Regions from separate parts of the Streptomyces sp. NPDC048278 genome, predicted to be linked through region 1. Evidence: riboswitches for the same ligand, from Rfam matches in the RefSeq annotation. Region 1 holds a riboswitch; each other region holds the start of a gene.
What was found. Region 1 has a riboswitch for thiamine pyrophosphate ahead of thiC (phosphomethylpyrimidine synthase ThiC). Riboswitches for the same ligand answer to the same signal wherever they lie in the genome.

Region 1 (3,253 bases):
GGCCGGACACCCGGTCCACGAGACCGTGTCGGGGAAGCCGCCGGACACCGCGCTTCCCAGGGCTCCGGCACGCTCCCGATTCCGCCGTCAGTCCGCGATCGGCAGATACACCCGGTTCCCCGCCGCCGCGAACTCCTTCGACTTCTGCGCCATCCCCGCCTCGACCTCGGCCTGGCTCCCACCGTGTTCGCGACGGATGTCCTGGGAGATCTTCATCGAGCAGAACTTCGGCCCGCACATGGAGCAGAAGTGGGCCGTCTTCGCCGGCTCCGCCGGAAGCGTCTCGTCGTGGAACTCGCGGGCCGTGTCCGGGTCCAGGGCGAGGTTGAACTGGTCCTCCCACCGGAACTCGAAGCGGGCGTCGGACAGCGCGTCGTCCCACTCCTGCGCGCCCGGGTGACCCTTGGCGAGGTCGGCCGCGTGGGCCGCGATCTTGTAGGTGATGACGCCGGTCTTGACGTCGTCCCGGTTGGGCAGGCCCAGGTGCTCCTTCGGCGTGACGTAGCAGAGCATCGCCGTGCCCCACCAGGCGATCATCGCGGCGCCGATGCCGGAGGTGATGTGGTCGTACGCCGGCGCGACGTCCGTGGTCAGCGGGCCGAGGGTATAGAACGGAGCTTCATCGCAGATCTCCTGCTGAAGGTCGATGTTCTCCTTGATCTTGTGCATCGGGACATGGCCCGGGCCTTCGATCATCGTCTGTACGTGGAAACGCCTGGCGATCCGGTTGAGTTCCCCGAGCGTGCGCAGTTCCGCGAACTGGGCCTCGTCGTTGGCGTCCGCGATGGAGCCGGGGCGCAGCCCGTCGCCCAGTGAGTAGGTGACGTCGTAGGCGGCGAGGATCTCGCAGAGTTCCTCGAAGTTCTCGTACAGGAACGATTCCTTGTGGTGCGCGAGGCACCAGGCCGCCATGATCGAGCCGCCGCGCGAGACGATGCCGGTCTTGCGGTTGGCGGTGAGCGGCACGTACGGCAGGCGCACGCCCGCGTGGACGGTCATGTAGTCCACGCCCTGCTCGGCCTGTTCGATCACCGTGTCCTTGTAGATCTCCCAGGTCAGTTCCTCGGCCCTGCCGTCGACCTTCTCCAGCGCCTGGTAGAGCGGCACCGTGCCGATGGGGACGGGGGAGTTGCGCAGCACCCACTCGCGGGTGGTGTGGATGTTGCGGCCGGTGGAGAGGTCCATGACGGTGTCAGCGCCCCAGCGGGTCGCCCAGGTCATCTTCTCGACCTCCTCCTCGATGGAGGAAGTGACCGCGGAGTTGCCGATGTTGGCGTTGACCTTCACCAGGAACCGCTTACCGATGATCATCGGCTCGATCTCCGGGTGGTTGACGTTGGCGGGCAGTACGGCCCTGCCCGCCGCGATCTCCTCGCGGACCACCTCGGGAGAAACGTTCTCGCGGATGGCCACGTACTCCATCTCCGGGGTGATCTCGCCCCGGCGGGCGTAGGCGAGCTGCGTCACCGCCTCGCCTCCCCGGCTGCGGCGCGGCTGGCGCGGGCGGCCCGGGAAGACCGCGTCCAGGTTGCGCAGGCCACCGCGCGGCGAGGTGTGCTTGATTCCGTCGTCCTCGGGACGGACGGGCCGGCCCGCGTACTCCTCGGTGTCGCCCCGGGCGACGATCCAGTTCTCCCGCAGCGGCGACAGACCCCGGCGGACGTCGGTCTCGACGAGCGGATCGGTGTACGGGCCCGAGGTGTCGTAGAGCGTGACCGACTGCCCGTTGGTGAGGTGCACCTGACGGACCGGCACCCGCAGGTCGGGGCGAGAGCCCTCGACATACCCCTTGTGCCAGCCGATGGACTTCCCGGCCTCTGGTGACTTTTCGCCCGCAATGGGCTGTTCGTCCTGGCTGAAGGCAGGCGTGCGTACGTCCTTGTTGGTCATGAGACCTACTCCCTACGCCGGCATTACCCGGTAACAGGTTCGGCGGTCGACGCAGCGGCTTCCGTCGGGCGGCGTTCCATGTGAAACATCACTCGTTCCACGTGAAACATCGCGAATACGGAGGTCAGCGCCCTCTCAGCCCGGTGCTCCGAGCTCCCGCGTGTGCAAAGGTGCCTCCACGCTAGCGTCAATTCGGGCGCGGTGAACAGAGGGCCCCTGCCGTTCTTGCGATGATCGGGCGGTGACCTCGACACAGCAGCACCCCTATCCGCCCCCGGACCCGCGGCGCGGCAACGGCGCCCCGCAGGGCGGCGGACCCGGCCACGGGGGCCGTGGTGCCGGTGACGGACACATCCATGGGCAGGGCGAGCAGTACGACCGCGGGCAGGCTCTCAGCCACGCCCACCATCACGACAACGGCCATGCCCACGGCCACGACGAGGCCCAGGGCAACGGGGGCCACGGCCAGGCCCAGGGCCACTCGCCCGCTCCCGGCCCCGACCAGGGCGGCTCCGGGCCCGGCGGCGGTCACGGCCACTCGCACGGGCACAGCCACAGCCACGGCCCCGCCGCACCCGTCTCCAAGCATCTGCGCAAGGTCATCGCGGCGATCCTCATCCCCTTCACCGCGGCGGTCGTGGTCGGTCTGGTGGTGCTGTGGCCCGGCGGCGCCCCGCCCCACGAACGCACCGGCGTCGGCTTCGACCGCCAGACGCAGGCGGCGACGGTCACCAAGGTCGTCTCGGTCAGCTGCAAGTCGGTCAACGCCTCCGGAGGCGGCTCGACCGGCGACACCTCCACCGCCGACGGCACGTCCTCGAAGGAGGAGGACAGCACCTGCAAGAAGGCCACGGTCCGGGTCGACACCGGCAAGGACAAGGGCCGTACCTTCACCGAGATCGTGCAGCCCGACCAGTCGCGGCAGCTGCACGAGGGCGAGCAGGTCGTGGCCGCGTACGAGCCCTCCGCGCCCAGGGACCTGCAGTACTCGGTCACCGACGTGAACCGGAAGTTCCCGATGGCCCTGCTGGCCGGGATCTTCGCGCTCGCCGTCGTGGTGGTGGGGCGGCTGCGCGGTGTGATGGCGCTGGTCGCGCTGGCCGTCAGCTTCCTGGTGCTGACCATGTTCATCCTGCCGGGGATCCTGCAGGGTTCGAATCCGCTGCTGATGGCGGTGGTCGGGTCGAGCGCCATCATGCTGATCGCCCTGTACATCTGCCATGGGCTGTCGGCCCGGACCTCGGTGGCGGTGCTCGGCACGCTGGTCTCCCTGTGCCTGATCGGTCTGCTCGGCTCGGAGTTCATCGACTGGGCGGCGCTCACCGGCAACACCGACGACAACACCGGCCTGATCCACGGCCTG
Region 2 (3,253 bases), on a different contig from region 1:
AGGTAGAGGCGGGCGTCGGCCAGCTGGGCGCGGGCGGTGTCGGTCATCGGTGGTCCCCCGTGGTGTCGGTACTGGCTGCCTCAGACGGCGAGCGCCTGGGCGCGGCGCTTCACCTCCGTGCCGCGATTCTCGCTGAGCGCCTGCGCGGGGGTGCCGGGCAGGGTCTCGTCGGGAGTGAAGAGCCACTCCAGCATCTCTTCGTCGCTGAAGCCGTCGTCCCGCAGGAGCGTCAGGGTCCCGGACAGGCCCTTGACGACCTTGTCGCCGTCGATGAAGGCGGCGGGGACGTGCAGTGCCCTGTTCTCACCGCGGCGGACGGCGATGAGCTGGCCCTCCTTGACCAGCTGGCGCACGCGCGTCACCTCGACGTCCATCATCTCTGCGATGTCGGGGACGGTGAGCCAGGCGGGGACGAGAGCATCGATCTTCGTGTCAATCTCGGTCACGGGGTCAAGGGTAGGCGCATTGCCGGGTGGGCCGCGATGGGTCGTTGTTCGGGTGCGGCGCGGTGGGGGCTGGTCGCGCGGTTCCCCGCGCCCCGTGCGGGGCGCCGTTCAGCCGTACGTCGCATCCTTCAAGGGGCGTCCAGGGTCCGCCAGTGCCTCGGCGTCCATCTGGCGCCCCGCCTCGATCAGGCGGCGGCCCTGGGCCAGGTCCCGGGGGCGGCCTACCGCCAGGAGGGCGACCAGGCGGTTCTCGCGGAGCCAGCAGACGCTCCAGGACGGGCCGGCCGGGTCGCCGCGCCAGATCAGGTGGTCGGCGGCGGCGTGATGGCCGGCGTACTGGACGAAGCGGCCGAACTGTTCGGACCAGAAGTACGGCACCGGGTCGTAGACGGCGTCGGTCTCGCCGAGGATGTTGGCGGCGACCGTGCGCGGGCCCTGGAGGGCGTTGTCCCAGTGGTGGATCAGCAGGCGCTCGCCGTAGCGGCCGGACGGGAAGGACGCGCAGTCGCCGACGGCGTAGACGTCGGGGACGTCGGTGCGCAGGCGGTCGTCGGCCAGCACCTCGCGGTGGGTGCCCAGCTCGATGCCGGAGCCGGCCAGCCAGGCCGTGGCGGGGCGGGCGCCGATGCCGACCACGACGGCGCCCGCGGGCAGCCGTGAGCCGTCGTCGAGCACCACCGCGCCGGGTTCGACGCCCGCCACGCGCGCGTGCGTGCGCAGGTCGGTGCCGCTGTCCGCGTACCAGGCGGCCATCGGCGCGGCGACCTCGGCGGGAAGCGCTCCCGCGAGCGGACGGTCGGCGGCCTCGACCACGGTGACCGCGCAGCCGGCCTCGCGGGCCGCGGTGGCGAACTCGGCGCCGATCCAGCCGGCGCCGACGACCACGATGTCGTGCTGCCGGGCCAGCACGGGCCGCAGCCGCTCGGCGTCGTCCAGGGTGCGCAGCAGATGCACGCCGGGCACGCCCTCGGTGCCGGGCAGGGTGATCGGCTCGGCGCCGGTGGCGAGGACCAGGACGTCGTACGGCACCGGTCCGGTCCCGGTGTCCAGCTCGCGGTCGGCGGTGCGCACGCCCAGGGCCTCGCGACCGAGCGCCAGCTCGATGCCGAGCGCCTCGAAGTCGACCTCGAAGGCGGACCCCTCCGACTTGCCGAGCAGTACGGCCTTGGAGAGCGGCGGCCGGTCGTACGGCTGGTGCGGCTCGGCGCCGATCAGCGTGACGGTCCCGGTGAACCCCTGCTCGCGCAGGGCGACGGCGGTCTGCACCCCGGCCATGCCCGCGCCCACGACGACCACGCGCCGCGTCTGTGACGTGCTCCGTCGCTGCGTCTGCTCGCTCACGTGATCACCATAGACAAGAACGATAGACAACTGACAAAGAGTCAGTCAGGGGCGCGACGAGTGACCTGTTCCACAGCACTCTCCGCTGCGCTGTCCGCCGCACTGGCCACAGCGCCGCCCGAGGCCGTCTTACAAGGGCGGAGCCCCGCGGGCTAGGGTGGCGGGGAAGCACACGCGGGAGCCCGGACGCACCGGGCTGAGAGGGAGGCTGGCGGCCTCCGACCGTACGAACCTGATCCGGGTCATGCCGGCGAAGGGAGGGGCTGGACGCCCATGTCCTCACGTACGTCCGACGTCCTCGTCATCGGGGGCGGCATCATCGGCCTGGTCACGGCCTGGCGGGCGGCCCAGCGCGGGCTCGCCGTCGCCGTGGTCGACCCCGCGCCCGGCGGCGGTGCCGCGCAGGTCGCGGCCGGGATGCTGGCCGCGGTCACCGAGCTGCACTACGGCGAGCAGACCCTGCTGGGGCTCAACCTGGCCTCCGCGCGCCGCTATCCCGCCTTCGCCGCCGAGCTGACCGAGCTCACCGGCCACGACCTCGGCTACCGGCGGTGCGGCACCCTCGCGGTCGCGCTGGACGCCGACGACCGCGCCCATCTGCGCGAGCTGCACGCCCTCCAGCAGCAGTCGGGCCTGGAGTCCGAGTGGCTGTCCGGGCGGGAGTGCCGGCGCCTGGAGCCGATGCTCGCGCCCGGTGTGCGCGGCGGGCTGCGGGTCGACGGCGACCACCAGATCGACCCGCGCCGGCTCTCGGCCGCGCTGGTGGCCGCGTGCGAGCGGGCCGGGGTGGTGTTCCACCACGACTGGGCCGAGCGCCTGGAGGTGGCGCGGGAGCGGGCCACCGGTGTCCGCACCCGCGCGGGTGACACGTGGGGCGCCGGGCAGGTGGTCCTCGCCGGCGGAAGCCTGAGCGGGCGGCTCGCGGGCGTGCCCGACGACGTGCTGCCGCCGGTGCGGCCGGTCAAGGGGCAGGTGCTGCGGCTGACCGTGCCCGCCCCGTACGCGCCGTTCCTCAGCCGGACCGTCCGGGCCGTGGTGCGCGGCGGGAACATCTACCTGGTGCCCCGGGAGAACGGCGAACTGGTGGTCGGCGCGACCAGCGAGGAGCTGGGCTGGGACACGGCGGTCACCGCGGGCGGCGTGTACGAGCTGCTGCGCGACGCGCACGAGCTGGTGCCCGGGATCACCGAGCTGCCCCTGACCGAGACCCGGGCCGGGCTGCGCCCCGGCTCCCCCGACAACGCGCCGCTGCTCGGGCCGACCCGCCTCGACGGACTGCTGCTGGCCACCGGCCACTACCGCAACGGGGTGCTGCTCACGCCGGTCACCGGAGACGTGATGGCCGAGCTGCTGACCGGCGGCGAGCTGCCGGCGGAGGCCCGTCCGTTCACACCGAGGCGCTTCGGCCCGGTTTCCGACGTACTCGTGGAGCAGACCGCATGAACATCTCCGTCACCATCTCCGTC
Region 3 (3,253 bases), on a different contig from region 1:
CCACCGTCGGCAGTACGAAGGGAACCGTCACCACGGCCCGCAGCACCTGCCTGCCCGGGAAGTCGAGGCGGGCGAAGACGTAGGCGGCGGGCAGCGCGGCCAGCAGGGTGAGCGCGGTGGAGGCGAGCGCCTGCCAGGTGGTGAACCAGAGCACGTGCCGGATGTCGGACTGGCCGAGGACGTCGGCGATCCGCCCGAACCGCCACACCCCGTCGACCTTCAGCCCGCGCGCGACGATCGCCGCGACCGGCCAGGCGAAGAAGACGCCGAAGAACGCGACGGGCCCGAGCATCAACCCGAGCCGCGCCGCACTTCCGCGCCCGCTCCCGGCCGCTACTTCAGTACGAGTGACGTCCACGTCTTGACCCACTGGTCACGGTTGGCGGCGATCTTGTCGGGCGCCATGGTCTCGGGGTCCTGGGCGGCGGGACCGTACTTGGTGAACTCGGCGGGCACGCTCGCGCCCTTCACCACCGGGTACACGAACATGTTCAGCGGCATGTCCTCCTGGAACTCCTTGGAGACCAGGAAGTCGATGAGCGCCTTGCCGCCCTTGGTGTTCCCCGCGTTGCTCAGCAGCCCGGCGAACTCGATCTGCCGGAAGCAGGTGCCGGTCGCGACACCGGTGGGCGCGGTGCTCGGCTTCGGGTCGGCGTAGATGACCTCGGCGGGCGGCGAGGAGGCGTACGACACGACGAGCGGCCGGTCGCCGCCGGCCTTCCTGCCGCCGGCCGAGCCGGAGAACTCCTCGTTGTAGGCCTGCTCCCAGCCGTCGACGACCTTGACACCGTTGGCCTTGAGCTGCTTCCAGTAACCCTGCCACCCGCTGTCGCCGTACTGGGCCGCGCTCCCGAGCAGGAATCCCAGCCCCGGCGAGGAGGTGGACGCGTTCTCGGTGACGAGGAGGTTCTTGTACTGCGGCTTGACGAGGTCGGCGTACGACGTCGGCGGGGTCAGCTTGTGCTTGCTGAAGTACGCCTTGTCGTAGTTGACGCAGATGTCGCCGTAGTCGATGGGCGTGACCCGGTGCTTGCCCGCGTCGAGCTGGTAGTCCGTGCCGACCTGGTCCAGCCCCTTGGCCTCGTACGGCTGGAAGAGCCCGTTGTCGAGGGCGCGGGACAGCAGGGTGTTGTCGACGCCGAAGAAGACGTCGCCCTGCGGGTTGTCCTTGGTCAGGATCGCCTTGTTGACGGCCTGCCCGGCGTCGCCGTCCTTGAGGACCCTGACCTTGTAGCCGGACTGCTTCTCGAAGTCCTGGAGCACGTTCTTGGAGACGGCCCACGAGTCGTGGCTGACCAGGGTGACGGTCTTGGAGTCGGCCTCGGAACCCGACGACGACGAGCACGCGGACAGCGTGACGAGGCCGAGCCCTACGGCCGCGGCCAAGAAGGTCCTTGTGTGCACTGGTGTTTTCCTCCTGGGGTTGACCAGGAAGAGACGCGGCCCTGCCCGCGGTGTGCGGGCAGGGCGCAACAGCTTGAGTGATGACCGAACTTCCTACCCAGAATGACCTGGGCGAGGTTCAGAGGGTCTGCGGCCCGATTGCCGCACTCTCAGCGCTGTGGCGCTCCCCTGTCGGAATATGAAGATGTGAGTACGGCCCTCAGATTACCTCTCGGTGGCCGCGAGCTGACCACAGGCGCCGTCGATCTCCTGGCCACGGGTGTCCCGGACCGTCACCGGTACACCGTGCGCCTCGATCGCCTCGACGAAAGCCTTCTCGTCCTCCGGCCGCGACGCGGTCCACTTCGAACCCGGCGTCGGGTTCAGCGGGATGAGGTTGACGTGCACGGGCTTGCCCTTGAGCAGCCGCCCGAGCCGGTCGCCCCGCCACGCCTGGTCGTTGATGTCGCGGATGAGCGCGTACTCGATGCTGAGCCGCCGCCCGCTCTTCTCGACGTACTCGAACCCGGCGTCGAGGACCTCGCGCACCTTCCACCGCGTGTTCACGGGGACGAGGGTGTCGCGCAGTTCGTCGTCGGGGGCGTGCAGCGAGATCGCCAGCCGGCACTTGAAGCCCTCGTCGGCGAACCGGTGGATGGCCGGGACCAGTCCGACGGTCGAGACGGTGATCCCGCGCTGCGACAGCCCGAGCCCGTCCGGGGCCGGATCGGTGAGCGCCCGGATCGCCCCGACCACCCGCTTGTAGTTGGCGAGCGGCTCGCCCATCCCCATGAAGACGATGTTGGAGAGCCGCGCGGGCCCGCCGGGCACGTCCCCGTCCCGGAGCGCCCGCATCCCGTCCACGATCTGGTGGACGATCTCGGCGGTCGACAGGTTCCGGTCCAGTCCCGCCTGCCCGGTCGCGCAGAACGGGCAGTTCATCCCGCACCCCGCCTGCGAGCTGATGCACATGGTCACCCGGTCCGGGTACCGCATCAGCACCGACTCGACGAGCGTGCCGTCGAACAGCCGCCACAGCGTCTTGCGCGTCGTCCCCTCGTCGGTCGACAGATGCCGCACGACCGTCATCAGCTCGGGGAACAGCGCCTCCCGCAGCTTGTCCCGCGACCCGGCCGGGATGTCGGTCCACTGCTCGGGGTCGTGCGCATACCGCGCGAAGTAGTGCTGCGACAGCTGCTTGGCACGAAACGGCTTCTCCCCGACCTCGGCCACCGCATCCTTGCGCTCGGCAGGCGAGAGATCAGCGAGATGCCGCGGCGGCTTCTTGGCTCCGCGCGGCGCGACGAAAGTGAGTTCTCCGGGCTTGGGCATGGTGGTACCAGTGTCGCAGATCCACTTGGGTGACCTGCGGCTCACGACCTGGACTCCTGTCACCGACGGTCGTCATCTGTCGTCGCCGATCCCCCTCGGACGGCCCACAGACGGCCCGGCCGACGAAGCCAGGCTCTTGAACCGCTCACAAACGGATCACGTCGCCCACCCTCTGAGCTGCGGCTCAGCGTGCGAGGACGCTCGGTGTTCGGTCGGCGGATGCTGCTGAGGCGGCTGCTGGTCCCTGCGGTGGTTGTGACCCCCGCCTCAGGGGCACTTGGCCAGTGACGTGGAGGTATCGAGATGAGTGCCGGAGAAAGAGCCAAGGCAAAGGCCGAACAGGTCGTCGGAAAGACTGTGCGGAAGGCAGCGCACGCGGTGCACAAGGAAACCCTCGCCGCAAAAGGCGCCGCTCTCGAAGCGCGGGGCAGGGTGCGGGGCGCGAAAGAGCGGACCAAGGGCTCCTTCAAGGGCTAACAAGGTCATGACATCGGTGCACCGTCTACAACGCGATGCCCATCCGGCGAGCCGCAGCACA

Region 2: it holds a riboswitch for thiamine pyrophosphate, as region 1 does, so the genes downstream of both, thiO (glycine oxidase ThiO) here and thiC (phosphomethylpyrimidine synthase ThiC) in region 1, are expected to answer to the same signal.
Region 3: it holds a riboswitch for thiamine pyrophosphate, as region 1 does, so the genes downstream of both, AB0D74_RS11330 (thiamine ABC transporter substrate-binding protein) here and thiC (phosphomethylpyrimidine synthase ThiC) in region 1, are expected to answer to the same signal.

The regions. Positions count from the first base shown of each region.
Region 1 covers NZ_JBEZLP010000002.1:365,537-368,789, reverse strand. The annotation lists gene thiC (phosphomethylpyrimidine synthase ThiC) at 88-1,890, opposite strand; TPP riboswitch at 1,883-2,060, opposite strand; gene AB0D74_RS05195 (YibE/F family protein) at 2,132-3,253, shown strand, end outside.
Region 2 covers NZ_JBEZLP010000003.1:413,284-416,536, forward strand. The annotation lists gene thiE (thiamine phosphate synthase) at 1-47, opposite strand, end outside; gene AB0D74_RS08045 (Rv2175c family DNA-binding protein) at 81-446, opposite strand; gene AB0D74_RS08050 (FAD-dependent oxidoreductase) at 555-1,787, opposite strand; TPP riboswitch at 1,952-2,063, shown strand; gene thiO (glycine oxidase ThiO) at 2,061-3,230, shown strand; gene thiS (sulfur carrier protein ThiS) at 3,227-3,253, shown strand, end outside.
Region 3 covers NZ_JBEZLP010000005.1:129,238-132,490, forward strand. The annotation lists gene AB0D74_RS11325 (iron ABC transporter permease) at 1-292, opposite strand, end outside; gene AB0D74_RS11330 (thiamine ABC transporter substrate-binding protein) at 334-1,404, opposite strand; TPP riboswitch at 1,477-1,584, opposite strand; gene rlmN (23S rRNA (adenine(2503)-C(2))-methyltransferase RlmN) at 1,609-2,715, opposite strand.